DNA from 4 places in the Maridesulfovibrio spiralis genome. Region 3 is predicted to be linked to each of the others. Evidence: predicted binding sites of a transcription regulator. Region 3 holds the regulator's gene; each other region holds the start of a gene.

Region 1 (7,565 bases), 790 kb from region 3:
TTACAAGGTTGGGGATTTTATCCAGAAAACAGATCATGGAATAGTCATCTTCCGGCCATGCAAATTCAATATAGCGTTCATCAACGATCAGAAGGGTCCGTTTGGGGAGCAGGTTGGCCATGGTAGCCAGTTCTTCTGCTGGAAGACCGTACCCGGAGGGAACATCAGGGTTGCCGATTATTACAGCAGCGGTATTGTCGTTTGCGGTATTTACCAGCTGATCCAGCGGTGGTGAAAAGTTGCGTCCCCGGGGCAGACGCAGAAGTTCCGCACCGCAAAGTGCTGCAACACTGCTGTACTCCGGCAGTCCATGTTCGTAGCTTAGCACATGGTCAATGCCGGGAGTTGCGGATAGGCGCAGGGTCAAGTCCAGAATTTCAACTGCCCCGCCGGCTGTGAGTACGCATTCTTCAGGAACATCATGACGTTTTGCAAGACCGAATTTGAGGCTGTCGTCAGAGTTTATTTCCGATGCACAACAGTTGTTAGCCATGTTGATGATGGCATTTGATACTGCCTTGGAAATACCCAGCGGGTTTGAATTGCTGGCCAGATCAATGTCTTTCTTGATGCCGTAATTTTTGCGGAATGCGGTCGGGGTGAGGCGTTTACCGGGCTTTGCTTTTACTGCCGGTTTAAGTTCAGGCTCAGGCTCAGGCTCAGGCTCAGTTGCTGTCGGTTCAACCTGTGTTTCAGCTACAGGTTCCGGTTTGGGGGCGGGGTTCGGCTGTATTTGGGGAGCAGTTTCTACTTCTTTGGTCACCTGTGCTGCGCTGGGCTTTGCGTACATCTCAAGGGGCAGAGTGATGATACGGATGTCATAGTCATTGCTAAGTGTAGCGTTGCTGACGATTTCATTGAGTTTGTCAAAGGAGTCGATAATGATGTTGAGCAGGTCGTTGGTAAGTTCGACTTCGTTTTTGTAAATCTGATCAAGGACTTTGCCCAGCTTATCGGCAACCATGCTGATGCTGGTCAGTTCCAGCAGCGAGGCACTTTCTTTTAAGGAAACGAGTATTCCGTATACCTGCGCAACTGAGGCTGTGCAGGGGGATGTACTATTTTCCATTTTGATGAGTATATTTTCGATCTGGTCCAGCTTATCGAGTGCCTGTTCCACAAAATGTTGCAGGGCGATGTCTTCGTTTGAATCTGTAGTCATTTTTGTCCCCTTCAGTGGTTATGTATATGGGTTTTAAGAAAATTATTACCTTGGTTCGTGCTAGGTCTGTTTGATGTATTTGATAAAGTGATATACTGAATCCAGTAGTTTTTTATATTATTGAATCATGAAAATGGCAAAGGGTCTTGTAGAAAAATATGACCTAATGCGGTTGCTCTTTTGGCAACTCTGGTTAATATTAAAAATTAATGACCACCTGTTTGCAGAGATTCGGCTGATTTGTCCTAGATAAATCATAAGAAAAATCGATTTCAATAAGACGTTTTTAATTTAATGAGGTGTACTAATGGTTACTTTTTTCAGTGCCAACGAAGTGGCTGAGCTTGCCATGCGTATTGAGCAGAAAGGACAGGCTTTCTATCTTCTCGCTGCTGACGAAGCAAAAGACCCCGCTGCAAAAGAATTTTTTGAATTCTTTGCTGAAGAAGAATCCAGGCATGAGCTTTTCTTCCGCGATATGCGCGACCGTATCGGTGCTATCGAAATTCCCCCGGGAAGCGACTATGAAGAATATACTCAGTACGTTATGGCTCTTGTGGATTCTCATGATGTATTCAACTTCGATTACACTGAGGCATTCAAGGATGAAACTTTCAATTTTGAGCAGGCTGTTCGTGCAGCTATGCGTTTTGAAAAGGATACCATCCTGCTTTTTACCGAGCTGAAAAGAATGGTTCCTGATGCTGAACGCAAATTCGTTGAAGAATGTATTGACGAAGAACGCAAACACCTGCGCATGCTTGCTGAAAAGCTGAGCTAGTAGCTGGATAGATCTAAAAAAATAAGCCCCCGTGCAAATTTTGCCGGGGGCTTTTTTCTGGTCTGGTAATTATTTCTTTATTCCAAGAGCGGTGTTGATCAGGGAATCCGTGGTGGTTATGCCTTTTGAGTTGGCCTGAAAACCTCGCTGCGTCAGGATCATGGTGGCAAATTCTTCAGCCAGATCGACGTTTGAGGTCTCAAGACTGTTACTTACTACCGAGCCGAGACCCTGCTTCTTTGCGACACCCTGTACACCGTTTCCGGATTCCTGCGTCGCGGTGAAGTAGTTTGAACCTTCCCGTCGTAATCCGTATTCATTTTTAAAATTGTACAGATTCACCTGATAGAGATCACTGGTCTGTCCGTTGGAGAACAGAGCAGTCAGCACCCCATCTGAGTTGAAGGCGACATTCTGAAGGTAGCCCTCCCCGAATCCGTCCTGTGACTGGCTTATGGTTGAAGAAGATCCGAAGTAGTCAGTGGTTGCCAGCGCATTGATTCTGCCCTGATTCATTTCGGGCAGGGAGGATGCGTTGCTGCCGACGTCTGCTGCGGTCATTCCTGTGGTTGTCCAGGAATCTGTAGCGGAAGATATGCCCATATCAAGGGAAATTGTTTGCGCGGCAGCTGTCCCTGTCGCGCCGGAAAGAGTCACATCAAATGTCGGCTGCCCGTTACTGTTCAGGGCTGCCTGTTGCCAGTTATTGAGATCTTTCGCATCGGTTGCGCCTGCTGCGAGTGTGAAGGCACTCTGGTTAAGCAGGGTTCCATCACCGGAAAAGGTGAGGGTTCCGGCCATAACCAGTCCTGCGCCGGAACTTCCGGCCAGAGAGCCTGCGTCACTCTCAGGATCTACGGTTACAATGTATTCCCAGTGGCGCTTGTCTGATGAGTCTCCATCATTGACTACTTTATCGAAATATACGACCAGATCGTGCTTATTGCCCTTGTCATCATAAATCTGGATGGAGCTGTTGTACTCATATTTGTCGGCATTTAGCGGGGTGTCGCTTGAACCGTTCCATTCATTAAGCAGAGAAAAAAACGGGTTGTTTTCGTCCTGACTGTTGTCAATTGCTCCGGAGTCAAGGTTGGTACGGATAGATACGGAATCCGTGCCTTTCGGGTCTGACTTTACAACCTGGATAGTTTCCCCGCTGGGATTGGTTTCTTCCTTCATGGGCAGGGAAATATCACTGGATGTTGTCCCGATCACGCCGTCACTGTCTATTTTGTAGCCCTGCAGTCTGTTGTTGTGACTGTCTATAAGGTGTCCGTCTTTGTCGAAATGGAAATTACCAGCACGGGTGTAGTAGCTGCTCTGGCTTGCCGGGTCAGCAACACGGAAAAACCCCTGGCCGCCGATTGCGATGTCGGTACTGGAGCTTGAAGATTCAAAAGAGCCTTCCTTGAAATTCACTCGTGTGGCAGCAACCCTAGAACCAAGGCCTATTTGTCCGGCAGTATGCGCGCCGCCGTTAACTGTTCCGCCCTTTGCTTTTGCCGAGTTGTGGCTGGCGAGTGTTTCCAAAAAGGTGTCGCCGCTCTTGTAGGCAAGAGTGTTAACGTTGGCGAGGTTTGCACCGATCTGCTGCATCAGCACTCCGTGCGACTTTACGCCTGTTGCGGCTGTATACATTGAGCTGAAACCCATGAGAAAACTCCTTGAAAGGTGCGGCTCTTATGTTGACTCCGCCTGCACCTGTTTAAACCTTCGACCGGAATAAAAATCCGGTTACCGGTATTAAAGCAAAGTGCGTGCCTAAAGTTTGTATTAAGTTATATCAAGGGTTTAAAAGATCTGTTTGGCTGGTAGGAGGAAAAAAAGTCCTTCTTTATGAAGATTAAGAAGGACTGTGTGTGCAGTTATGCGGGCGGAGGGGGCTTTTTTGAATCAGAGGACGGTTTTTTTGTTCAGGTGTTTCTTTAGTTTTAAAGCCGGTTTTGATTCGGGATTGATAGTAAGGCACTTATCCGCATATCCCAGAGATTCTTTTTTCTTGCCGTCTTCATAGAGGCAGCGGGCAATATTAAAGTACAGATTCTCATCGTTGTCGGTTAAACCGAGCGCTCTGGAATAAAATTTTACAGCAGCATCAAACATCCGGTTTTTGCGTAGGGAAATACCGAAATCATTGAAAAGGTGTTTGTGTTGTTTTTCAAAGGTTGCATCAAGCATGATCAGCCGTTCAAAAACGTCGGTGGCTTTCTCCGCTTCATTGCGGTCAAGGTAGCAAAGACCGATGCCGAAATTGGCACGGATATTCTCTTCGTCTATTTTTAAAGCCTTGCCGTATTCCATCTCAGCTGTGAAAGTATTACCCTGCTGCCGTTGGCGGTCCGCTTTGGCAAGTGTTTTGTTGAGTTGCTGGATAGCGGGAAAAACAGTGGAAGTATAAAGCTCTACTTCCGGAGTGAAAGATTCAAGCAGTTCGTCTTTACTTATAACCTGCTCTTCGCCGGAGGGGACATCATTTTCATTGAGCACCCGCAAACCGATTTCCCCATTGTCTCTTTCTTCCGCGAAATACAGGAATGACTGGATAACTTTTCGTTTGGTTGTTCCAGTCCCGATTTCCTGCACCAGCTTGGTGGAAAAAGTGCCCTTGATCTTAGGCATGGGGTTTTTGTTTACGCTCATGATCTGTGCCGTTTTTTATATGAATGATAGATTCTTTAAGCTGTGACTTACATATGTCGCCTGTGCATATAGCACAGATGTGTATGATGCTCAATTTCAAATAATGGTAAATGAAGCCGGGTAATATTGTAATTACCCGGCTTCATTATTTAATATCTATATTATTTGTTTGGCTCTAGAGAATATAACGTGACAGGTCCCTGTCTTCTATTACGTCCTGCAGTTGTTCCTGAACATATACCTTATCAATAACAATGGAGTCACCTGAGCGGTCGGGAGCTTCGAAAGAGAGGTCGGAGAGGATCTTTTCCATGATGGTGTAGAGTCTTCTAGCTCCGATATTTTCAGTTTCATCGTTGAATTTTTGAGCGTTGAAGGCCACTTCTTCAAGTGCTTCGCGGCTGAAATCAATAGTCAGTTTTTCAGTTTCAAGCAGCGCTTTGTACTGAACGGTCAGTGCGTTTTGAGGTTCGGTCAGGATGCGGTAGAAGTCGTCCTTATCGAGGGAGGTCAGTTCAACACGCAGAGGGAAACGGCCCTGAAGTTCGGGAATCAGGTCCGAGGGCTTGGCGTAGCTGAATGCGCCGGCGGAAATGAACAGGATATGGTCGGTCTTAACCATGCCGTACTTAGTGTTGACGACACAGCCTTCCACCACGGGCAGGAGGTCACGTTGTACGCCTTCACGGGACACGTTGGCAGAACCTCCGCCTTCCTGATTCCCGGCGATCTTGTCGATTTCGTCGAGGAAAAGTATACCGCCCTGTTCAACTCGTTCGCGTGCCAGTTCGGCAACGTTGTCCATGTCGATCAGCTTATCTGATTCCTGCTGGATGAGGATATCGTAAGCTTCGCGGATTTTGACTTTGCGGGTCTTCTTTTTGCCGGGAAACATTTTGCTGACCATGTCGTTGACCTGCATGCCCATATCTTCCATGCCGGGCATGGACATGATTTCCACGCCTCCGCCCTGAACGGTCACTTCAATCTCAACTTCACGTTCATCGAGCTTGCCTTCGCGCCACATTTTACGGAATTTTTCGCGGGTGGAGGACTGGTCTGCTGCGGGTTTTGCTTCCTGCTCTGCTGGTTCATCAGCATTGAAGAATCCCATGCCGGGCTGCTTGGGTTTGGAGGAGGGCAGCAGGATGTCCAGCAGGGCATCTTCAGCGTGCTTTTCGGCTTTGACTTTAACCTTCTCCATCTCTTCCTTGCGCACAAGGTTGATGCCGATTTCCATCAGGTCGCGGACCATGGATTCAACATCACGGCCAACATAACCAACTTCGGTAAATTTGGTGGCTTCGACCTTGAAGAATGGACATCCGGCGAGCTTTGCCAGACGGCGGGCTATCTCAGTTTTACCCACCCCGGTGGGGCCCATCATGATGATATTCTTGGGTGCTATTTCGTCGCGCAGTTCCGGCGGAAGCTGCTGTCTGCGCCAGCGGTTACGCATGGCAATTGCGACCATTCTTTTGGCATCTGACTGGCCGATAATGAATTTATCAAGTTCGGAAACAATTTCTCTGGGGGTAAGATTGCTCATTTTTATGACTCGCGACTTTTATTTTTCAAGGGTTTTGAGAACGAAATGGTCGTTGGTGTAAACGCAAATTTCGCTGGCGATTTCCATTGATTTCTTGGCAATATCAGCGGCCGGCATTTCTGTGTTGCGCATGAGCGCACGCGCAGCGGAAAGGGCATAGGAGCCGCCGGAACCGATGGCAGCAACGCCGTCGTCAGGCTCGATGACATCACCGTTACCGCTGATGATAAGGATGTGCTCGGCATCGGCGACCATGATCATCGCTTCCAGCTTGCGTAGGAATTTATCTGTGCGCCAGTCAGTAGCCATCTCAACGGCGGAGCGCACAAGGTTGCCGGAGTAGGTTTTAAGTTTTTTTTCAAAGCGTTCAAAAAGGGTGAAGGCATCAGCGGTCGCACCAGCGAACCCGGCGATGACCTGATCATTGTAAAGGGTACGGACTTTGACTGCGGAGTGTTTCATCACCACAGCCTGACCCATTGTGACCTGACCGTCGCCGATCATGGCAGTGCCTTTGTCGTCCTTTACGGCCAGAATGGTTGTTCCTCTCATTTCCATTTTCATCTCCTAGATTCTATTCAATATGATGCGCTGGTAGCTGTTGCGCTGCGCGCTTATGGTCAATTTGATTTCGCCTCCGTGTTCCCTTCGGGGAGCGAAATTTTGAGTTACCAGAACATAATACCTGTGGGGTAGTTGGCAAGGGGGGAGGGAGAGGTTGCATAAAATATTAATTTTGATCCATTAAATGAGCTTTTTGCCATTACAATAAAAGTTATTTAGTGAATAGTGTTGTGCCTCTTGATATTATATTTGTGGAGTTAAGATGAATATAGCAAAAGAATTGTGGGTTTCTTTCAAAAATATATATGGCCCTGTTTTGACTTTTGGTGGTATTGCCATTTCATGGGGTGCTTGGGGGTATTCTGCAAATACAGAGGTTTCTGTTAAATTTATTGTTCCTTTGTTTCTTTTAGTTTTTATTGTTTTATTTACAGTTTTTAATGCATATTTAAGTAGTGCTTATCCATGATAAGCCCTAAAGTGGTATATGCTCAGACTAGCACTATAAGAGATAAAGAAAAAACGATAATTTTAACAGAGTCTTCCCAGTTTTTCTCAGCAAGGTCAATTGTCTCTATTTATTATAAAAAAGAAAAGTTAGAAGTCCTTGTGTGTGTCGGTATTGTTGAAACTATTCAATCTGACGGGAGAATACAAATTTCTCTTTCAGATAGTGTTAAAGGATATGAAGATATTTATAGTTCTATTGGTGGAGCAAATAAGGATGTTTTAGAGAAACTTCTTATTAAACCAACATTGCCAGAACAATATATGAATTAAGTAGGTGTTGATATGACGGATTTGCTTGGTTTTCCCGCCAAAGTTGTGTGTGTGCCAGATGATTATTCTATAGTAATAAATAGAGG
Region 2 (7,565 bases), 2.1 Mb from region 3:
AATGTGTTGATATAAAACAAAAAATCCCCACGTTAAAAACACGCGGGGATTTTAAATTTCTGCACGGGCTTCATGCGCCCGTTTAAAACTAGGACAGGATTTCGAGCAGTTCGATCTCGAAGATCATGGTCTGTCCAGCGAGGGGGTGGTTGCCGTCGAGGACAACGTTCTCGTCGGAAACGGATTTGATGGTAACATTGGTAACACCCTGATCAGTGTTAACCTGAAGCATCATGCCCACTTCGGGATTGATTTCCGGCGGAATCTGGTTGCGGTCCACTTCAAAGGTGTGTTCTTCGTGGTAGGGGCCGTAGCCTTCTTCAGGGCTGATGGTTGCTTTAACCTTTTCGCCGGCGGAAAGGCCTTTGACAGCGTCTTCAAAACCCTTGATCAGCATGCCCTGACCGAGAACGATCTCAAGAGGTTCGCCTCTTTTGTAGGAGGAATCAAATTCAGTACCGTCTTCGAGGGAACCGGCATAGTGGACGCGGATTTTGTCGCCATCTTTGGCTTGGGACATGGAAACTCCTTGTTGTTCGCGGCTAGCCATGGGGCTTTCATCCGCATTGTTTATATTTTGAATTATTTCTTTTCCCACTGGTCTGCGGGAACAGCTTCATCAACGAGCATGATCGGGATTTCATCTTTGACCGGGTAGACTACTTTGCAGCTTTCACATTTAAGTCCGGATTCCCCGTCAAGAAGTTCCAGCTTGTCTTTGCATTTGGGACAGACGAGAATATCGATCAGTTCTTTATTCAGAGTCATAAAGGTACTCCTTGCACATTGTTTGATCCCTACCCTATAACTATAGAAAACAAATTCCTCAACCCCGCATTTTCCAGTGCTGCTACCGGAGATTACTATGTCTGCCATTGATCTGCATACTCATTCCACTGCATCTGACGGAACCCTCAGCCCCGTTGAGCTTGTCAGGGCTGCGAAAGAAGCAGGGCTAACCGCCATAGCTTTAACAGACCATGATACCATGGACGGTCTTCCTGATGCCCTTGAGACCGGGGTCAAAACCGGAGTAGAGGTCGTGCCGGGTTGTGAACTAAGTGTCCACAGTGATGTGGGGGTGCTGCATGTAGTCGGCCTTTGGGTAGATCCCTATTCCGAGCGGTTGAAGCGGGTTTTTAATGATGTGCGCAATATGCGCACCCAGCGCAATGTGGCTGTGGTGGAAAAACTGCAGCAGCTCGGCTTTGACATATCCATGGAAGAGGTGCAGGGTCAGGCCGCCGGAACCATCGGCAGGCCGCACATGGCCAGAATCATGCTCCAGAAAGGGTATGTTAAAAGCTATGATGAGGCTTTTAACGACTATCTCGGGAAAAAGGGCAAAGCCTATTTTCCCAAGAATAATATTTCAGCTGAAGAAGCCTTTGAACTGCTGCACTCTACAGAAGCAACTCCTATTTTAGCCCATCCCTTCCTGCTAAGTAAAAATGAAGAGGTATTGGACCGGGAAGTAGGGAGGTTAAAAGAGATGGGATTGCAGGGGATTGAAGTCTATTACAGTTCCCACACCATTGAAATGACCGATCGCATCAAGCGTCTGGCCCGCAAATATGATTTGCAGCCCAGCGGTGGATCGGATTTTCACGGCTCTGTGAAACCGGATATCCAGCTGGGTAAAGGGGCCGGAAAGTTGTTTGTGCACCACAGTGTGCTTGACGGGCTTAAGTCCTTCAGGCAGTCCAAGGGACTCAGAATTTAACCACTACTATTTAAATATACCGCTATGACCTACACAGAAGAAAAACCTGATAAACCGGAAATTGCCCGTCCCATCCTTGAAGAAATGCCGGAGCTGCTTTGCCCGGCCGGGAACATGGAAAAACTCGAAACCGCTGTCGCTTACGGTGCAGATGCCGTTTATCTTGGTGCAGGGGACCTGAACCTGCGTTCTGCAGGAGCCGGGTTCAAGTGGGAGGAATTGCCTGCAGCCTTTGAACTCTGTCGCAATAATAATGTTCAGGCATATTTTTGCGTCAATGCTTATCCCAAGGAAAAAGATCTCTCCAAGGTCCGCGCTGATCTTGAAAAACTTGCTAAGTGTCCGCCGGACGGGTTGATCATCGCTGATCCCGGTGTCCTCATGCTGGCATCTGAAATCCTGCCCGATATTTCAGTGCATATCAGCACACAAGCCAATACCGGTAACAGCGAAGCCGTGAAGTTCTGGAAGAAATTCGGAGCCACCAGAGTCAACCTTGCCCGAGAATTATCCGCTTCCGATGTGACTGACATTGCCGGAAAGGCCGAGGGCATGGAGCTGGAGATGTTTGTCCACGGGGCCATGTGCATGGCTATTTCCGGTCGCTGTTTCCTCAGTGCATGGCTGAATGACCGATCCGCGAATATGGGCCGCTGTACCCACCCCTGCCGTTTTGAATATAAAGCCACTGGCTTGCGGGTGGAAGAGAAAACCCGGCCCGGTCAGGATGTCTGGGAAGCGGTGGAGCATGAAGGATACACAGAATTCTTCGCAGCCGAAGACCTCTGCCTTGTGCATTACGTGCGCATGCTGGCGAGGCTGGGTGTTGCTTCCCTGAAGATTGAAGGGCGTACCAAGAGTTCTTCTTATCTCGCGCAGGTGGTGGATGTTTACCGCACGGTAATTGATAGAGCCAAAGAGGGCGGCCCGTTGCCCGGAAATGCCATGGAAGAGTTGGTAAACGCGGCTACCCGTCCGTTGACCACCGCATTCTTCAAGTCATCAGGTCCCAGCACAATAGCCCAGCCCCCGTCCAAGGAAGAGCGCAAGCCGGTAGTGGCCCGCGTTCTGGAACAGCGCGAAGACGGCAGCTGGCTGCTTTCCGTAAAGGCCCGCTGGGAGGATGATTGTGATGTAAGTATTTTGATTCCCGGCCTGAAAAGACCGTTAGTTGCTTCCGGTGATTATTCCTTTGCCGCAACCAATGGCGAGCCGAAAGATGTGATCCATTCCGGAACACAGGCTGTGCTGCGTTGCGACCACCCCGATATTGCGCCGGGTCTTTTTATCCGCAAAGAAACACCTAAGAATTAAATTCTGCTGCAAGAATGTTGGTTTTGCGCATTTTAAGTTTATGAAGATTGACCGCAGACCTTTGTTTATATAATCATATAAGTAGGAAAATGGAGAAGTTTAGCATCAGACGTAATGTTTTTTGCGGAATATAGCTGCATTGTTAACGCTGATCATCTTATAGAAACATCACAGGCCGACGGCCATAAGGAGGTTCCACATGCTGGTTAAAAACTGGATGTCCAAGGACGTAATCACCCTGACCCACGACCGTTCCATGATGAAAGCTGCAAAGCTGCTGAAGGATAATGACATCAGCAGGCTGCCGATCGTTGATGAAGACGGCGTTCTGGTCGGTATTGTTTCGGACAGGGACATCAAGGAAGCATCTCCCTCCAAAGCGACCACTCTCGATATGCATGAGCTTTACTACCTGCTCTCCGAAATCAAGATCAAGGACATCATGTCCCGCAAGGTTCTCACCGTATCCGTCGAAGATACCGTGGAAAAAGCAGCTGTGGTCATGGAAGAAAATAAGATCGGCGGTATCCCGGTTGTGGATGCGGAGAACAAGTGCGTCGGTATCATCACCAATACCGATGTATTCAAGGTTCTGATCAGTATTACCGGTGTTCTCGACGGCGGTGTGCAGGTTGGCCTTGCTCTTTCCAACAAGCCGGGATCTCTCAACGGAGTTCTTGACTATCTCAAGGACAACGGCGGACGGGTAATGTCCATCCTTACTTCCTATGAGCCGGAGCAGGAAAATATGCGTCATGTCTTTATACGAATTCATGACATGGACAAGGCTACCCTGAACAAGATCAGGGAAGGTCTGACCGAGAAGTTTAACCTGCTTTACTGGGTCCGTGATTCCGTTCACGGACTGACTTCATAAATTAGAAATAAGATTTGAAAAAACAAAACCCCCGTTCCTAGGAACGGGGGTTTTGTTTTAGGTCGTTTATTCGTGATCGTCGTCTTCTTCGCGGTCCCGGGTGTAATTAACCGATTCAACCTTAGGCCATTGATTAACAACTTCGCTTTTCATGACTCCAAAGGAGTCCTCCTGCTCCCTCATATTGATCAGTTGATATCCTTTCTGAGAGAGTTCATCCTGAACGTAGCTGACATACGAACCTTTGAGTCTGTTTTTTCCTGCGAGATCTTTAAAGTCATCAACATCAAGTGAGTATCGACGTTTTTGGTCATCGTATATTTCTATGAGTTGATGAGCCATTTCCTCTGGTGATAAAGCCATCTATCGCTCCTTTTAGGTTTAATATATGTGTGAATATTGAAAATGTTGTTTGCTTATAGGCTATGCGTATTGGTTTATGCAAGTAAGAATTCAATTAATTTGTATTAGTTATGAACTAGTCTATATTTATAAATAATAGCATGTGATAATTGCTTGGTGTTTTGGGAGTCATATTTGCTGTATGGATGTTGGTAATGTGACTTCGTTTTAGGGATAGAAAAAACAAAGCCCCCCGTTCCAAGGAACGGGGGGCTTTCTAATATTCAGACTTGCGGAAGGTTGCGGTTAGCCGCAGCACTTCTTGTATTTCTTGCCGCTGCCGCAGGGGCAGGGTTCGTTACGTCCTACTTTCTTGTCTTTCTTGATTGGCTGCTGGGGAACAAAGTCACCTTCGATGTAGAACCATTTGCCGTCATTTTTCTCGAAATGGCTGGCTTCGTGGTGAGTCTGGATAGCTCCCTGCTGCCTGAATTTGGCGATGAATTCCACCTCACCGGTTTCGTCATCTTCCATACCCTTGGAGGTAGAAACAATTTCAAGGCCGAGCCATGTGGATGTTTCCGCCCATACTTTGACCTGTGCCTCGTCGTAGTCATGTTTGCTTTCCGGGGCGAGGGTATCGCCGAGGTAATCAACCCGTTTTACAGCGAACGCTGTGTAACGGGAACGCATGAGTGCTTCGGCGGTAGGTGCTGGCTCTTTTCCTGTAATGTAGGGCTCACAGCAGCTTTCGTAAGCTTTGCCGGAACCGCAAGGACATTCATTCATGTTTCTATCTCCAAGTAATAATTGATTTCTAGTGCTGGCCCATCAAATCAATCCGATGGGTTTGGTACTAGTGGTTACCGCAGGAACCGTGGTCGTCGCAGACAGTTGCGGAATCAGTAATGTTGCCTGCAGCCCACTGTGCAACCGCTTCCTTGAGTTCACCACCACATCCGCGGATAACCTGAATACCGCTGTTCTGCAAGAGGTTAACTGCACCCTGGCCCATGTTACCTGCGAGCAGGATTTTGACGCCCATTTCAGCAAGAGTGGGGACGATGTTGGATTTGCAGCCGCATCCCGGGGGAGGGGTGAGTTTTTCTTCTTCGATGATATTTTTGGATTCGTCGAGAGTGAAAATGGTGAAAGCTTCACAGTGGCCGAAGTGACCGTCAACCATTCCGTCTCTGGAAGGAAGTGCGATTTTCATAATAAATCTCCTTGAAAAAAAGTAAGAACGATGCAAGACCCAAGCGTCGTACTTAAAAAAGGGTGCGCCGCCATTTGCGCAACAAAAAACAAAACATCCAGCCGAAAGCAATGATAAGTATCACTTCCACATTGTCCATACCCGATAATGAAATTAGTTTCTACGCCAGCCGCAGCTCCGGGCCGGGTGGACAGCATGTAAATAAAACATCTTCAAAAGTCACTCTTGTTTTCAATGTACAGGATTCTCCTTCCTTAAGTGAACACCGGAAATTGCTGATTATCAGCAGGCTTGGCGGGCGTATGAATTCTAAAGGTGAATTGCAGATTTCCTGTGAAGAACACCGTAGCCAGTTCCGCAACAAGGAGGAGGCAATTGCCCGTTTTGCCAAAATGCTGGCCGATGCCCTGAAGCCGGTGCGTAAGAGGCGCAATACCAAGGTTCCGAACTCCGCTAAACGCAAGCGTCTTGATAACAAAAAGAAACGTTCCGAAGTTAAGCGGGGCCGCTCAAAACCGGATTATTAGACCTTGGCGCAAACGGAAATCCTTGCTCCAAAGTCGGGGAGAGGGTATTTTGATGTTATTCCAGAAACCACGGCCCGGAGGTCCTTATGAAAAAATTGGCATTCATGTTCATCTTTGTGTTCTGCTGCGCGTCTGTTTCTTTTGCCGGGCAGGACGGTTTTGCCTCCAATTCAGATGACATCCTGCGCATGATAACCGATCCCGGTGGCCGGGCTTTCCTTAAGATCGAATTCAAGGTCAACTCATCTAAAATCAGCGAAAAAGCATATCCGGTGGTGAATTCGCTGGGAGAAGCACTTACTTCCAGCACCGGAAAGGGCATGCAGGTCAAGCTTGTCGGCCATACAGATTCCGCTGGAGACAAGGGTTACAACCAGACCTTGAGTCTGAAACGTGCTGAAGCTGTTAAAAATTATCTCGCCGTTCATTTCAATATCGATCCCGAGCGCATCGAAATTCAGGGTATGGGTGAAGAGCAACCCATCGCACCCAATGACAGCTCTCTGGGCCGCGCACAGAACCGCAGGGTGGAAGTCATTAATATAACGAAGAAATCATCCCTGCCAGACATGCCGGAAACAGTTAAGGAACTGGATACCAAGAACCTCTGGTAGAAATATATCCACTGAAATTATTAATCAGGTGATTGACAATTGTTAATCGCTTGATTAATTGGGTCCTATGACAAAACGCGAAAAGATTCTCCAAGCCGGGGCCAAACTCTTTGCCGAACGTTCCTTCAACACTGTCGGGATCAGGGATATCGCCCGTGAAGCTGACGTTAATAGTGCCATGATCTCTTACTATTTCGGTGGTAAGGCTGGATTGTTGCGTGAAATTTTCAGCGCGTTCAGTGAGCGGATGGTTGCCGTAATCCGGCAGTCCATGAATGAGGCCGGTGATCATGCTGAACTGGTGGAGTTGAATGTGGCCCGGTTTTTGGCGGATGCCCGCCAAAATCGAGATCTTTATCTCGTTGGTTTAAGCGAACTTAATCATGACAGTGAAGAGTTGCAGGATCTTAGGGACGGGCTTTATTCCACTGGCTGGGAAATGTTCAATGAATTTCTTACCCGAACCGGATCCAAAGCTAACCTCGCTGAAAATGTTAAAGACATCTGTTTTACCGCAGTGATCGGTACTATTTTTTCTGACTATCTGCTTGGTGGCGGTCATTACATAGACGATGACCAGAAGGTTGAAGAATACAGAAAAGTAGTGACTCTTCTTCTCAAGGCAGGCAGTCCGGCCCTCTGGGCATAATTTTTTTTGTCTTTCAATTAATCAACTGATTGATTGATGTTTTCATAAACATAAGCAAGGGGGGAAACCATGCGTAACAAACTAATATTTCTTATTTTAACAATGATGCTTTTACCGGGGTGCAAAGAGGAAGTTCTTGTTGAACAGCCCGTGCGCCCGGTTCGGGTTATGAAAATATCAGACCGGAATGCACCTGAACTGCGGAAATTTCCCGGTAAGGTAAAAGCAACACGTGAGGCGACTCTGGCTTTCCGTGTGTCCGGGCAGATTGAGCGGTTCAACGTCAAGGAAGGGGATTTTGTC
Region 3 (7,565 bases):
ACTTGATTCTATGCCCATCAATCTTCCTAATAAATTCAAATATATTAACTATTTCAAATGAATATGTTTATGTTCAAGAGAAACAGAATAACCATTATCCTTAAGAGTTGCAAATACCCTTTCAGCGGTGGCAACGGAACGGTGTCTTCCACCGGTACATCCAACAGCAATAGTCAGCCTGTATCTTCCTTCCGCTTCGTAAAGCGGAAGCACATATTGAAGGAAATCGAGATATTTCTCAATAAAAATTGAACCCGGTTCCGTACCGAGAACATAATCTGAAATAGCTTTATCCTGACCAGAGAGAGGACGAAGTTCCTCTTCAAAGTACGGGTTAGGCAGGAAGCGGAGATCCATAACCATGTCCGCAGCAGTAGGAACATCGTGCTTAAAGCCAAAAGACATCACATGGACTCGGAGACCTCTCGTCTTTTCACTTAACTCAGCCCACTTTTCCTGAATCCTGCGGCGAAGATCATGAATAGAATAGGTGGTGGTATCAATAACGAGATCAGCCTGCTGCCGGACTTCACCGAGAATCTCCTTTTCCCGTTCCAAAGCCTGTTCCAATCCAATATCTCTGGACTCAAGAGGATGCAGACGTCGGGTGGTTGCATAGCGGCGCACCAGCTCTGGAAGACGCGCTTCAAGGAAAAGAATGCTGGGCGTGTAGCCTTTGCGGGTCAATTCTTCACGAGTGCTTTCCCAGTCGGAGCTGAACTCCAGCTGTCGCAGGTCCATCCCCAGCACCAGCCCACGGTATGCATTGTCTCGGGTGTTGAACAAATCTACCAGACGGGAAAGCATCCCTGCAGGCAGACCGTCGACGCAGAAAAAGCGTAGATCCTCAAACACCTTTAGCACTGTGGATTTCCCGGCGCCGGAAAGACCGGTAACAACAATCACAGGAAAAGAGTCATCCGTAACCACCTTGAAGCCCTCCTTTAACTCTAGCCCACAAATAAAATTAGCAATGACCTAGGTTCATTGCTAATCTAATTATTTATATCTTTTAAACAACTTTAATCTTATGCGATACCGAGAAGGCGAAGTAATTCATCCTTGTCCGCAGTATCGATAAAAGCCTGCCGGAACGGCTCATCCTTGAGTTGCCGCGAAATCTGGGCCAGCACCTTCAAATGAGCACCGGCCCCCTGCTCGGGGGCCAGTACCATAAAGAATATTTTACAGGGCTGCATATCCAAAGATTCAAAGTCTACGCCCTCACTGGAGCGACCAACGACAACAACTATATCTTCAAGACATTCCAGTTTTCCATGGGGGATGGCAATGCCATCCCCTATTCCTGTTGTTCCAAGTTTCTCACGATCATTAAGGACCTTCAGGGCATTTTCCACGTCTACATCAAGACCTGCGTCTTTCAGGGTGGAAACCATTTCTTTCAGAACTTCGCCCTTATCAGAGGCGTTCAGTTCATATATAACAAGATCCTTCGCCAGATTGTCAGTTATGTTCATTAGTTAGTATCCCGGGTCAATTAAACCGAAATCGCCATTGTTGCGGCGGTATATTACATTTATGGCTTCGTTGTCCGCGTTGCGGAATACGAGGAATTCATGGTCAAGGGTCTGCAACTGCTCTGCTGCTTCATCAATACTCATGGGCTTGGGAACGAAGGAGTCAGACTCCACAATCACTGGTTCCCGGTACTCTTCCTCACCGTAACTGAGAATATCCATTCGCGCAGGAGCAGACTCCTTACGCCTGTGGCTTCTCATCTTTTCATTTGCGCGACGAAGCTGGGCTTCAAGCTTATCCAGAACCATATCCACGGTAGAATACATGTCCTCGGACACTTCGTAAGCTGAGACATGCAGATGGTCGGAAGTAAAAACAACTTCCGCAACGTGTCTGAACTTATCAACTGACAAATTCACCTGCATATCAGTATTGTCAGGATTGCTGACGTACTTTGCCAACTTGGAGAAACGGCTGTTTGCATATTCCTTAAGATGTTCGGATGCGTCGAAGTTCTTAAAAGTAAATGCTACGTTCATAAAGAGCCTCCTTAGTAAGGGGTGAATATGCGTTGATTTCTCCGAACTACATTAGAAGACCTTTTTCCTTTTCGAGGAGGAGAGTATCCCCATTGCAGTTCTATACTTGGCTACGGTCCTTCTGGCGATATTGACTTCCAGCTTCTCTTTGAGAATCTCAGCGATCTTCTCGTCACTGAGGGGCTTCTTTCCGTCTTCTTCACCGATCAATTTCTTGATCGTCGCCTTGACGGATTCGGAACCGACCTGAGATCCGTCGTCCAGACCGAGAGCACTATTAAAAAAGAACTTTAGCTCATAGATTCCATGCGGAGTCGATACATACTTATTCGTTGTAATTCGGCTCACAGTGGATTCATGCATTTCGATGTCTTCCGCCACCTCCTTAAGAATAAGCGGCTTAAGCTTGGTGACACCTTCGGCGAAAAAATCGCGCTGGAATCTCACTATGGATTCAAGAACTTTATATAAGGTACGCTGCCGCTGATACAGGCTCTTCATCAGCCATTGAGCGGAGCGCATCTTGTCTTGAAAGTATTCTTTGTCATCCCCTTTTGTGGATGCCAATGTCTCCACATAAAATGCATTCATCTGCAGTTTGGGAAGACCGTCTTCGTTTAGAACTATGACAAAATCTCCGTCATATTCATAAACATAAGCATCCGGGCTGACATAGAAAGAGTCTCCACCTGAAAAACTTGCTCCCGGAAGAGGATCAAGTGTCTGCATCAAGTCCAGATAACTCTTCAAATCCTCCATGCTAAGCTTGAATTTCCTTGCAAGCGGTTTGTAACGCTTTTTTTCAAGGTCATCCAAATGATCACGTACCAACGAGACCAGAATCGGATCATCGTCGAGCTTTAAAGCCTCAAGCTGAATCAGTAGACATTCCTGCGGCGTTCTTGCTCCTACCCCTACAGGGTCGAACCGCTGGATGCGGTAGAGCACACTTTCTACATCTTCGATTTCAGCATAGCACGTTTCACAAACTTCTTCCAAGTCAATCCGTAAAAAACCTCCGGAACTTAAATTACCGATAAGACACTCACCTATGGTGATTTCTGCCTCAGTAAAATCGGAAAGACTCATCTGCCAATGCAAATGCCCTTCGAGCGAGGTTGTCTTGGTCAAACGGGCTTCAAACGAAGTACCCTCTTCATAAGACTCGGATTCACGGGAAGCGGACTGCTTTGACGTACTGGAAAATTCACCGAGATAATTTTCCCACTCCGCTTCCTTGGAAATTTGTGCTTCCTCTGCAGTAGCGGTACCTGCATCAGCATCAGCAGCATCAGTCCTTTCCTGCGCTTCAGCTTCTTCAAGGATAGGATTTTCCATCAGCTCCTGATGAACGGAATCCACCAGTTCCAAGCGGGAAAGCTGCAACAACTTGATAGCCTGCTGCAACTGAGGAGTCATCACCAGCTGCTGAGTAAGCTTTAATTGTTGTCTAAGTTCCAACCCCATATTATCAGGCCACCTTCTATTTATATCTAATTCAATTTATTTCAATCAGTTATCAGCCGAGAACAGAAAAAACACTTTCTAGGTTCCCTCAACCTTGATTCAACTATGCCACATCCATTTTCAAGATGCAACAAAGACCTCTGAATCATCTGAAATTTATGGATTTTTTATATACAGAAAATGTATATGAAAAAAGTGTACCAATGTTCTGGCAGACTGTAAATCAACAATGACAAATTTAATTAAACTTTACACAATAAAGGCCGGGATTACTGAATAAATCCCGGCCTGAATATTTAATGCTTAATGCACAGACTGCTAAAGACTAAAACTGTCCCCCAAATAAAGCCTGCGCGCCTTGGTATTTTTAACAATACTTTCCGGTGAACCATTAAGTATTACCCGGCCTTCGTACACAAGATATGCCCTGTCGCAGATGGAAAGGGTCTCGCGCACATTGTGGTCGGAAATAAGAATACCCAGCCCCATATCCTTCAACGAAGAAATAATGTCCTGAATATCAATAACCGCAATGGGGTCAATCCCTGCAAACGGCTCATCAAGCAAAATGAACTTGGGATTGTTAATCATGGCACGGGCAATTTCCAAACGGCGTCGTTCACCACCTGAAAGGTACATAGCCTTCTGGTCGGCAAGACGCAGGATGCCCAGTTGGTCCAGAAGTTCATCCGCTCTCTTGGGAATATCCTTACCGGAAAGACCGGTATGCTCAATGATGATTTCAAGATTTTTACGTACAGACAACTTTTTGAAAATGGAGCTTTCCTGCGGCAGATAGCTGAGCCCCATACGAGCCCGCTCATGCAGAGGCAGACGGGTTATCTGTTTCTTATTGAAATAGACATCCCCGGAAGTAGGCTTAACCACTCCCACCAGCATATAAAAAGTGGTTGTTTTACCGGCTCCGTTCGGACCCAGCAACCCTACAACCTCTCCCTCGCGCACAGTAAGCCCGATTCCGCGGACAACCTCTTTAGGTCCGTAGTTCTTGACCAATTTCTTGGCGATAATCGAAGACATAATTTTTCCTACTGCGACACATTTTTCGGGGTATAGAAAATAGCCTCGATAGGCTTCTTGCCGCCGACAACCTCAGCACGGTTATCTTTAATGTAAAATTTGATTTCATCGCCCTGAATATTGTTGGGGCCATCCAGCAATTCAGCATTACCTTTCATGTATATGATGGAATCACCAACCACATAAGTCAGCTTATCGCACTGACCTTTGCGCTTTTTCATCACCACCTTAACATTACCGCCGGCAACGATTTTCTTAATCTTGTCCTGAGTATCGGAAAGAGAATCGCCGTCTGGGCGTAAATAGGCAGTCAGGGTGTCAGAAGTGAGAGTTACATCCAGACGTATAACCTTTACATTACCTGAAAAAGTAATCTGGTTGCGGTTTTCGCTGAATGTCATTTTGGTAGAAGTAATCTTAATGGGAACTTCATCCGGGCCGCCGGGGACACGCTTCTTGCGCGGTTTCTCTTTCTCAACGACCGGGGCATCAGCTGAAAGATAAGTGCCATACACATAACCGATGAGCTTGGCTTCTTTATTCTGATCAGCCTTGAAAACAGGATACCACTTTCCTTCGAGTTGACCAACGACGACCGGCTGTCCTTTTTCCAGCTTATTTACAATAAGGGCTTTAACATCAGGCTCGGAACGGACATTCAGAACTGCTGTCGCATAGAGAGTTTTAGTCTCGACCGGAGCGATCAGCATTTCATCCATTGCCTTTTCCATGGCGGCAAGTTCATTGCCACGCTTCAGCTCTTCCTTAATCTTTTCATTCTTTTCAGCCTTGATCTCTGCTTTACGGGCATCAATTCCAGCCATCTGAGTCTTTTCAAGATTTGCAGGATAAGGAGCAAGGAAAGGCCCCCAAGCATAACCCCAGACCGGAGTATCATTTTTAACAATGGTATCAATACGGTAAAGGGCATACATTCCACCCTTCACTTTATTAACCTGAGCACGATGTCCGGGGCTAAGCACACCCACGGCTCTGGAAGTAGCCACAGGCTTTTCAATTACATTGATCCGACGCACCGCATACCGAATACGTGCATCGTCATTGACCATATCAACTTCAGATTGCTTGACATAGCCAAGAGCATCAGCCTCGGAAACGACCTTTGCATCCGGCTTGAAAAAGGCATACCAGCCATTCCTGAGGAAACCTACTTTGATCTTGTCTCCGGACTTGAGCATTCCACCTGTAGAAGACTTTACAGTGCGTTCCAGATGGTATTTCATGTCCTTTCCAACATAGCGGATATCCCCCCAATCCGCGAGCGGGCTATCCGCAGCAGCGGGGATGACCACTTTACGGGAAACATATCCGACCGGCTTAACATCCTTTTCATCGGAAGCCGGATAGATATGGAGCCAGCCATCTTTCTCCGGGCCGACAAGAAAGCTTTCCGCCGGGGAAAGAATCCAGACAACATTCGCCTTGAGAGAAGGCTCTGAACGGACGTTGGCGATAGTCCTTGCAATCTTCAGTTGAGATTTATCATAAGCATGTACGCTGGAGCTGGCCGTAAGAAAGGCCAGAACAAACAACACAATAAAAACAGCAGAAGAAAAAAATACTGGTACAGACCTGCCGCGCAAAAATGAACTATTTCCAAATATATTTATCAAATGAATGCTCGCTTCTATTGAGGCATTACCACCATGTCCGGTGAAATTAGGGCTTCCATTCCATCTTCAATCATTATTTCACGGGTTACAAGGTCGACCTTGACCCGGTTGGAAGTAATATAAACTGCCGGACTCTGAACTTTCACATTCCCTTCAAGGAAAAGTAAGTTCTCCTTGGGTTTAAAATCGAGACGATCAGCAATAAGCCCCATATCGCCATAATTACCTTTTACATTGTCCCAGAGCTTTAATCCCTTGCCCTTCTGGCTGACTTCGCCATGTAAGGCGCTAACAAAAACTTCTTTACGATCCCGGCCAAGGTAATATGTGACCCGGGGTTTGTCGGCCTTTACCAGACCTTCTTCCTGATCGTAATCAGCGCTTCCTGCCCGCAAAATCCATTCAATGTCACCACCAGTCCCCTGAATCAGTTCAATTTCCTCAGCAGAAATATCAGACTGGTTCTCATCGGCCACCAGCGGACTTCTTACAACGCCACGGGCCATGTGCGGAAAAACTCCGTACTTTTTACTAAGCAGAGTTCCGGAAGCAAGCCCCAGAAACAAGGCAAGAATCAAAGATAAAACCAAGCCGATACGGCCCATCTAACCTGCCCACTCTTTCCAGATTGCGTCCAACTTGCCCTGCGCATCAAGAATAAATGAAATTGCTTCACGCACAGCACCTCTCCCGCCCTTACGGCTGGAGATCCATTTTGAAATGCCGAAGATTTCAGGCTGGGCATTTCTTACGGCCATGGGCAACCCCACGCGCAGCATAACAGGGACATCAATCCAGTCATCACCCATGTAAGCGACTTCTTCGTCTTTAAGACCCTTATCTTTGAGCAGCTTCTCATAAAAAGGAAGCTTTTCACGCTGTCCGGGATAATAATCCGTAATTCCCAGTTCAGTCACCCTTTTTTCAACGGCACCATGATTCAATCCGGTAATTACCGCCAGATCAATCCCTGCCTGTTGGGCAAACTTGATGCCGAGACCGTCCTGTACGTTAAAACGCTTAGTTACGTTACCTTCATGATCATAATAAAGACCGCCGTCAGTGAGAACACCGTCAACGTCAAGAATAAGCAGCTTAATTTTTTCAGCGCGCTGTTTAGCAGACATAATTCACACTCCAGGCGGCAAGAAGGTCTCTGATCAGGTCTTCAGCACGATCCAAAGGCCAGCTGTTAGGGCCGTCACAAAGCGCGCAGTCCGGGTCAGGGTGGGTTTCCATAAAAACACCGGACGCACCAGCAGCCACAGCAGCACGGGAAAGGACAGGGACAAACTCACGCTGTCCACCGGATTTACCATCAAGACCACCGGGAAGCTGTACTGAATGGGTAGCATCAAAAACTACCGGACACCCCAACTCTTTCATAATTGCCATGGAACGCATG
Region 4 (7,565 bases), 1.7 Mb from region 3:
GTTTAACAGGGGAAATGAAAAATGATGATGGATTACATGGAAATCGAAAATGACGGTCAGGCCCGCATCAAGGTTATCGGTTGTGGTGGCGGTGGCGGTAACGCTATCAACAATATGATCCAGTCCGCGCTTTCCGGCGTGCGCTTTATTGTGGCCAACACCGATGCACAGGACATCAACAAATCTCTTGCTGAATATAAAATACAGCTTGGCGACAAATTGACCAAGGGCCTCGGTGCCGGTGCAAACCCCGATGTGGGTAAAAACGCTGCTCTCGAATCAGTTGATCAGATCCGTGAACTGGTCAGCGACTGCGACATGGTTTTTGTTACCGCCGGTATGGGCGGCGGAACCGGAACAGGTGCTGCTCCCGTTATCGCTGAAGTAGCCAAGGAAGCAGGCGCACTGACCGTTGCCGTTGTAACCAAACCTTTCTATTTTGAAGGTAAGCGCAGACTCCTGCAGGCAGAAAAAGGCATAGAGGAACTCAAGAAGGTGGTTGACTCCATCATCACCATTCCCAACGACCGTCTGCTCCAGCTTGCCGCTAAAAAAGCAGCTTTCTCCGAAATGCTGAAAAAGGCTGACGAAGTCCTTTACTACGGCGTCAAGGGTATTGCCGACCTGATCACCGTTCACGGTCTGATCAACCTTGACTTCGCTGACGTACAGGCTGTTATGTCCAGCTCCGGTCTTGCCCTCATGGGTACCGGTATCGCACGGGGTGAAAACAGAGCTCGTGAAGCAGCCATGAAGGCTATCACCAGCCCGCTGCTCGAAGATGTTTCCATTGAAGGCGCTAAAGGCGTACTCATCAACATCACCTGCTCCCCTGACATGACCATCGACGAAGTCAGTGAAGCAGCAAACATTATTTATGAAGAAGCGCATGAAGAAGCACAGATATTCTTCGGTACTGTTTTCGACGCAGAAGTCGGCGACGAAATGCGCATTACCGTTATCGCTACCGGAATCGACAGTGCAGTTGAGGCGGCAGTGCCCACACCTGTTGAGCAGCCGTCTTTCGGTCAGCCCCAGCGCCCTAACCTCACTCCCAGAGGCATGGCCCCAAAGAAAGAGGAAACCACCAACGTACGCCAAATGGGCAGCGCCCACGCAGAAGAAGACCGCTCCATCCCAGCTTACCTGCGCCACACTGCGAGTAAGCCCGCTGAAGCGGCAGGAACCGCCGAACCTGTTCAGCTCAAGCCCAAACAGGCAGCTAACTCCGGTGGAGAAGAATTCATCTTCCATGATGACGACGACTTCGAAGTACCGACCTTCATCCGCAAGCAGGCTGACTAACAACTGCTTGCAATGAATATAAAACGGAAACAGTACGGACCTGACAGTCCGCACCGGAAATAATCCATGCCCGTGACTGAAGAATTCTTCTATTACGGTAAGGAAGAACCCTCGCCCGAAGAAACAGGAGGCCGTCTGCCCACGGCACTTGTCTTCCCAGGGCGAAAGGGGTCTGCACTCTCAACCTTAGGTTGGCAGGCTGTATACCGCCTGCTTGCCCCGGATGCGGAGTTGGCAGTGGAGAGGTTCTTCCTTGGCGAACCGGGTAAACCGTCTGTTTCCATGGACAGTGATAAAAAACTGTCCGAGTTTCCCCTGATCGGTTTCAGCATCAACTTTGAGGAGGAGTACCTCCATCTGGTCAGGATGCTGAAAGATTCGGGCGTTCCGCCGCTTGCAGCGGAACGCCCGGACTTCCCGCTGGTCATGGGAGGAGGTCCTGTAGCGTTCATTAATCCCGCCCCCATCGCCCCATTCTTTGATTTCTTCTGGGTGGGCGAAGCGGAAATGGGCTTAAAGGACATTTGCCTTGAACTGAAACAGCACATCTACAACGGGGGAAATAAGAGAGAATTTCTGGAGCTGATCAAAGACCGGGATGGGGTTTACGTTCCCGGCATGACCAAGGGACAGGTGCGCAGGGCTGTGCTGCCTCCCGGACCTATTGACGAAGGTCACGGAGTCCCTCTTTTGAGTGATCCGGCATACTCATGTTTTATCAGCCCGGAAGCGGTTTTCAAAGATATGTTCCTGGTGGAAGTCAACCGCGGTTGCCCATACGGCTGCCGGTTTTGCGCTGCCGGATATATCTATCGACCGCCACGCCACGCATCCATTGACCAGCTCAAAAAAATAGTGGAACTAGCCGACCCGCCTAAGGTGGGACTGGTGGGTACTGCCCTCACTGACTGGCCGGATCTGATTCCCTACATTGAGTGGCTTAAGAAACGTAAAACCAAATTTTCCCTGTCATCCGTTCGTGCCGACGGACTGACAGAAGAACTTCTCGATATCCTGCGCGCTTCAGGGGTACGCACCGTAACCCTTGCCCTTGAAGGAGCCAGTAAACGGTTGCGCGATGCTGCCAGCAAAAATCTCGAAGAAGAGGACTTCCTGCGCGCCGTGGAACTTTGCGCCGCGAAAGGAGTCAATCATTTACGCGTATACGTAATCGTGGGTTGGCCCGGTGAGACCGACGAAGATTACGACGAACTTGCCCTCATGCTCGAAAAAATGGATGAGGCCCGCAAACGCGGTCAGGGCAAAAAGAAAAAACAATTCATGCGCATCACTTTCGGTGCAAGCTGCCTAGTACCAAAACCATGGACTCCGCTTCAATGGGCGCCCATGCCTTCCGAAAAAGATCTCAAAGCTATCCTTTCCAAAGTCAAAGGACTAACCAAAAAGTTCAAAGGGATGGCCTTTTCCGGGGATAATCCCTTTCAAGCCCGATTGCAGGGAATGCTTTCCCGTGGCGATGAATCGCTGGCGGAGTTTATAACCTATGCCGCCGAGAACGGTGGCTGGAAAAAGGCATCAAAGTTCTGCAAAGGTGATCACCAACGTTTCATCGACCAACCGCTGGATAAAGACAGCACCCTGCCTTGGGATTTTATCGATACCGGAGTTAAAAAATCCTACCTCTGGCGCGAATGGCAGCGTTTTCAGAAAGCGCAAAAGACGCCCGTCTGTCCGCCCAACGGCTGTGCTGACTGCAAAAGCTGCGGGATGTTCCAGTGGATGGAAGACGCTTAACGCCTCTTGCACTTATGTGCAAAAGATTTGCACAAGCATCCTGATTTAAGACTGATATCTTTCTTGTAGACTCCCTTCCACCTGAAATAACTCTCTTTGCACATCAATTGCATACCTTTACGGTATAGAATTTTTCAAAGGAGAGTTTTCATGAAAAAATTGATTTTACTTTTGGGGCTTTTACTGCTGCCGGTGAACAGCGTAGCCGGGATGGAGGTGGGGGACAAAGACCTGACCATTCCTCTCAACGAAGTTAGCGACGGTAAAGCTCATTACTATGCAATAGATCTGGACGGTAAAGAAATCCGTTTCTTCGTTGTCCGCAGCAAGGATGGAATAATCAGAGCCGCATTCGATGCCTGTGATGTCTGCTACAAATCCAAAAAAGGATACTCACAGCAGGGTGATTTCATGGTCTGCAATAATTGCGGCATGCGCTTCCATTCCACACGTATCAATGTAGTTAAGGGCGGCTGCAATCCTTCACCGCTGCAAAGGCGGACTGAAGGCGAGAATCTCATAATTTCCCTTGATGCGGTCCGCTCCGGGGCCATCTACTTCTAAGGAGCTTTGCGAATGAATCTATTTACCATTCCTCTGCGCAACCTTGGTCGCAGACCCCTGCGCACCATTCTGCTCTGCGCGGTTTTCACCATCGGAGTTATGTCGGTGGTCTCCATCCAGCTGCTTTCAACAGTTGTGGGTAACAGTCTTGAAGAGAAAATGAGTAAATTCGGGGCCAACATACTGATAACCCCAAAGACTGAGTCTTTGTCCGTAAGTTATGGAGGACTGGACCTCGGCAATGTGGCCTACGGTTCCCATGAACTTGACGGAGCACCGGTACTTAGGGCCGTGCGCGGTATTGAACTGAAGGAAAGGCTCAGCGCAGTTGCACCTAAATTTGCCGCAATCTCGAAAGTTAAAGACCAGCAAGTGGCAGTCGTCGGAGTCAGCATGGCTGACGAGTTGAGTATCAAAACCCACTGGTATCCGCTGGGACGTTTTCCGGAAAAGCAGAATGAAATTATCATCGGATTCAATGCCGCCGCCAAACTTGGTTTTCAGCCCGGAGACACCCTTGAAATTGAAGGAAACAATCTGCTAATAGCCGGAATCCTCGACCCTACAGGAACTGAGGATGACAACGTAATTTTCATGGATATCGACCTGCTGCGTAACAGTGTAGGACGTCCCGGAGCCGTACATTTTATCGAAGTTGCAGCCCTCTGCGCCGGATGTCCCATTGATGAAATAGTGCAGCAGATTTCGGGAGCAGTTCCCGGTGCTGAAGTTAAAGCATTACAGCATGTGGTTAAGCAACGCATGTCGGCCATCGGCTTTGTGAACCAGATGGCCTGGACGGTCAGCGGCGTTATCCTGCTCACTGCCTGCTTCATGATCGGACTGTCCATTTTCTCGGCGGTTAACGAACGTAAAACAGAGATCGGCCTTATGCGTTCACTGGGATTCTCCACCAGCTCTGTGTTCTCCATATTCTGCCTTGAAGCTCTGCTCATGGGCTGCATCTCCGGAATACTGGGATACACTGGCGGCTTTTTTGCCAGCACAGAAATATTGCAGCGATTGAACATGGGCGAAGCTGAGATAGTATTTGATCCGCAGGCTTTCGGACTGACTTTTCTGGCTGTTGCCGGACTGGCATTCCTTTCGGCGACTATTCCTTCCCTGCGTGCCACCCGCGTTGATCCCTCACGAACCCTTGTTTCACTATAAGGACTTATCATGCTTAGAACCGAATCAATCACTCACAGCTATGGCGAAGGCTCCGCAGCGGTAACCGTACTGGAGGACGTATCCATCAACATTCCAGAGGGGGGCTTCACCTCAATCGTGGGCCGCTCCGGGTCCGGCAAATCGACCCTGCTCAGCGTCATCTCCAGCCTGCTGCGCCCGGAACAGGGTGAAGTATATTTCAAGGACCGCGAGATCACATCAATATCAGGCACAGAAACCGACAGGCTCAGGAAGGAAGAATTTTCCATCATCTTCCAGTCGCATCACCTGCTGCCCTATTTGACAGCCCATGAGAATGCGCTCCTGCCGTTTCTAGACCGCGTAGCTCCTGTAAGCAAGGAGCTTTTGCAGCGGGGATTGTATTGTCTCGAGCGGGTTGGTTTGCAAGGTAAGCAGGACCGTCTGCCGGGGCAGCTTTCAGGTGGGGAGCAGCAGCGGGTCGCCATTGCCCGGGCGTTGGTGAAATCGCCTTCCATTCTATTTGCGGATGAACCATGCGGAAGTCTGGACAAGAATACCGGCAATGAAATCATGGAAATTCTGCAGCAGCTTAACCGCGACGGACTGACCATTGCCATGGTCACCCATGACCGCATCCATGCCAGCATGGCCAAGGACACAATCTATCTGGAAGATGGCAGAAATATTTAGAAACATTAAGTTTCTATTGTGCATTTTAACATTATTTTTGCACAAGTTGTGCATCCTTGCGCAGCTATTTGCATTCTCCTTTTCAGACCTATTTGGTAGAAAACAAACCTATAATTCAAACAGTTTAGGAGTTTAGAAACTTTGGCACGGCTGATGCTTTAGAGGGATTAACGAGTTAGCAATAGTTTATTCGACTAATCCCAAGGAGAGCAATAATGAAAAAGAAAATCGTAATTCCCATCGTAGCAGTAATGGTCATGACTATGGCCGGAACAGCAATGGCCCGTGGCGGCAACAACCGAGGAGACCAGAACGGATACCAGAACGGACCCCGCCAGATATTCGAGCAGCTGACCCCGGAAAAGCAACAGGAAGTAAAAGCCATTTTCGAAAAACATCAGGATGAATTCCAGAACATCAGAACACAGATGTGGGCCAAGCGCACCGAACTGAACGCACTGGTGGACTCCGGCAAAGCAGACCAAAAAACCATCACCAAGCTGGTTAAGGAAATGACCGACCTTAGAACAAAACGCTTTGGTCTCCGTAAGCAGGTCAATGATGAAATCGAAACAGCAACAGGAATTGCAATGCCAATGCGCGGATGTGGATTCGGCTTCGGAGGCCGTGACTTCGACGACGGTCCCCGCAATGGCCGCAGACACCACAATAACGACCGAGGATGCTGGAACTCCTAACCAGCCCCCCTCACCCTTAATTACATATATCTCATCATCCTGCGTAGATCAGACAGGTTCACTCCTTCCCCCTGTCAAGAGGAGGCCCCATCCCCGGGCCTCCTTTTTTATTTCCAGCAACAAGAACCTTTCATCCATCCGCCATCACTTCCTCTCTGCACACATTGCTTATGAACTGCACGTACGCATGCACTCTTGTGCAAATTAATGCACATCACTTTTGCACTTCACAACCAACAGACCACGCACCGCCAAAAGCAAACCATTGACTTTATTGATTTTAAGACTTTGGCACAGCTCATGCTTTATGAGAATTCGAGAGGGCAACAACTTTTAACCGCATCAGGAGATCATATGAACAGAAAAGCTCTTGTTCCCTTGATCGTCGTGCTGGTTCTGGCAGTTTCATCTGTCGCAATGGCACGGAACGGTTACCGGAACACTGGTTACCACAACGGTAACTGGGCTGCATATGAGCAGCTGACACCTGAAAAACAAAATCAGGTTCAGGATATCATCAAAAAATACGAATCTACTTTCCAGACCTTGAAAAGTGAACAGTGGGCAAAACACACTGAACTTAAAGCACTGGTGGATTCCGGCAAAGCCGACAAAGAAACCATCCATGCTCTGGTGCAGGAGCTTTCCCAAGTAAGGGATAAGCTCTACGCAGAACATAAAAAGATGGCTGATGAAATTGAAAAAGAGACCGGCCTGACCTTCCCCCCCATGGGGCAGGGATACGGTAAGGGCGGCAGAGGCTGCGGAAACTACCAGAGGGGCAACTGTCCTGCGGGTGGATGTCCCGGCCAGAGTTCCTAAAAACCTTAAATAACGTTCATCTACACATAATTACAGGAAAACGGGCAAAAAAGGAGGACTAACCGGTCCTCCTTTTTTTATTAAAACACTTCCAAGCGCGACCACATTTAAGCTATTCAGATCAGAGAAAAACAACAGGAGCTTAATATGTTCAGAAAAATTACTTCCCTAACCAGCTTTTTCTCTTTCATCGCACTGATTATCACCAGCATCGTTTTATATGTAGTTCCCCAAGGCAGGGTAGCCTACTGGGCGGATTGGACCATGTTGGGCCTCAGCAAAGAACAATGGGGCGACATGCACATCTGTCTGGGTGTACTTTTCCTTGTCATTTCCATCCTGCACATCTGGCTGAACTGGAAACTGATTCTCGCCTACTTGAAAAAAAAGGCCGGAGAAGCAAATTTCACATCCCCTGCATTTTTCGTCAGCCTGCTGCTTACACTTTTTGTTACCTTCGGAACCCTCGCCGGACTTCCGCCCATGAAACAGGTTCTGGAGTTCTGCCAATACTTCCAGGCTCAAGGGGAAGCCAAATATGGGACTCCTCCATACGGACACGCCGAACTCAGCCCG

What was found. The regulator sigma-54, encoded in region 3, starts transcription at its own class of promoters, with help from an activator protein. The targets are predictions, from matches to a motif close to CTGGCACGGNNNNTGCTT.
Region 1: ACNI29_RS12700 (flagellar hook protein FlgE) is a predicted target of sigma-54. The motif match lies at 3,693-3,710, and genes of this name have one in related genera.
Region 2: ACNI29_RS06940 (NifB/NifX family molybdenum-iron cluster-binding protein) is a predicted target of sigma-54. The motif match lies at 5,492-5,509, and genes of this name have one in related genera.
Region 4: ACNI29_RS03945 (Spy/CpxP family protein refolding chaperone) is a predicted target of sigma-54. The motif match lies at 5,611-5,628, and genes of this name have one in related genera.

Annotation. Positions count from the first base shown of each region.
Region 1 is NZ_CP182344.1:2,825,205-2,832,769, forward strand. It holds gene ACNI29_RS12690 (aminotransferase class I/II-fold pyridoxal phosphate-dependent enzyme) at 1-1,162, opposite strand, end outside; gene ACNI29_RS12695 (ferritin-like domain-containing protein) at 1,470-1,943, shown strand; gene ACNI29_RS12700 (flagellar hook protein FlgE) at 2,013-3,599, opposite strand; gene ACNI29_RS12705 (hypothetical protein) at 3,840-4,586, opposite strand; gene hslU (ATP-dependent protease ATPase subunit HslU) at 4,762-6,135, opposite strand; gene hslV (ATP-dependent protease subunit HslV) at 6,154-6,693, opposite strand; gene ACNI29_RS12720 (hypothetical protein) at 6,962-7,168, shown strand; gene ACNI29_RS12725 (hypothetical protein) at 7,165-7,479, shown strand; gene ACNI29_RS12730 (hypothetical protein) at 7,492-7,565, shown strand, end outside.
Region 2 is NZ_CP182344.1:1,540,464-1,548,028, reverse strand. It holds gene ACNI29_RS06975 (FKBP-type peptidyl-prolyl cis-trans isomerase) at 89-520, opposite strand; gene ACNI29_RS06970 (Trm112 family protein) at 583-768, opposite strand; gene ACNI29_RS06965 (PHP domain-containing protein) at 866-1,723, shown strand; gene ACNI29_RS06960 (peptidase U32 family protein) at 1,748-3,037, shown strand; gene ACNI29_RS06955 (CBS and ACT domain-containing protein) at 3,237-3,914, shown strand; gene ACNI29_RS06950 (hypothetical protein) at 3,981-4,277, opposite strand; gene ACNI29_RS06945 (YchJ family protein) at 4,563-5,045, opposite strand; gene ACNI29_RS06940 (NifB/NifX family molybdenum-iron cluster-binding protein) at 5,113-5,472, opposite strand; gene arfB (alternative ribosome rescue aminoacyl-tRNA hydrolase ArfB) at 5,583-5,999, shown strand; gene ACNI29_RS06930 (OmpA family protein) at 6,086-6,613, shown strand; gene ACNI29_RS06925 (TetR family transcriptional regulator) at 6,681-7,262, shown strand; gene ACNI29_RS06920 (efflux RND transporter periplasmic adaptor subunit) at 7,332-7,565, shown strand, end outside.
Region 3 is NZ_CP182344.1:3,610,964-3,618,528, reverse strand. It holds gene ACNI29_RS16185 (PTS sugar transporter subunit IIA) at 1-18, opposite strand, end outside; gene rapZ (RNase adapter RapZ) at 49-930, opposite strand; gene ACNI29_RS16175 (PTS sugar transporter subunit IIA) at 1,029-1,478, opposite strand; gene hpf (ribosome hibernation-promoting factor, HPF/YfiA family) at 1,482-2,018, opposite strand; gene rpoN (RNA polymerase factor sigma-54) at 2,070-3,485, opposite strand; gene lptB (LPS export ABC transporter ATP-binding protein) at 3,804-4,526, opposite strand; gene ACNI29_RS16155 (LptA/OstA family protein) at 4,535-6,160, opposite strand; gene lptC (LPS export ABC transporter periplasmic protein LptC) at 6,175-6,765, opposite strand; gene ACNI29_RS16145 (KdsC family phosphatase) at 6,766-7,287, opposite strand; gene kdsA (3-deoxy-8-phosphooctulonate synthase) at 7,277-7,565, opposite strand, start outside.
Region 4 is NZ_CP182344.1:871,781-879,345, forward strand. It holds gene ftsZ (cell division protein FtsZ) at 28-1,305, shown strand; gene ACNI29_RS03925 (radical SAM protein) at 1,372-3,060, shown strand; gene ACNI29_RS03930 (DUF2318 domain-containing protein) at 3,211-3,624, shown strand; gene ACNI29_RS03935 (ABC transporter permease) at 3,637-4,797, shown strand; gene ACNI29_RS03940 (ABC transporter ATP-binding protein) at 4,807-5,469, shown strand; gene ACNI29_RS03945 (Spy/CpxP family protein refolding chaperone) at 5,685-6,167, shown strand; gene ACNI29_RS03950 (periplasmic heavy metal sensor) at 6,522-6,989, shown strand; gene ACNI29_RS03955 (DUF4405 domain-containing protein) at 7,137-7,565, shown strand, end outside.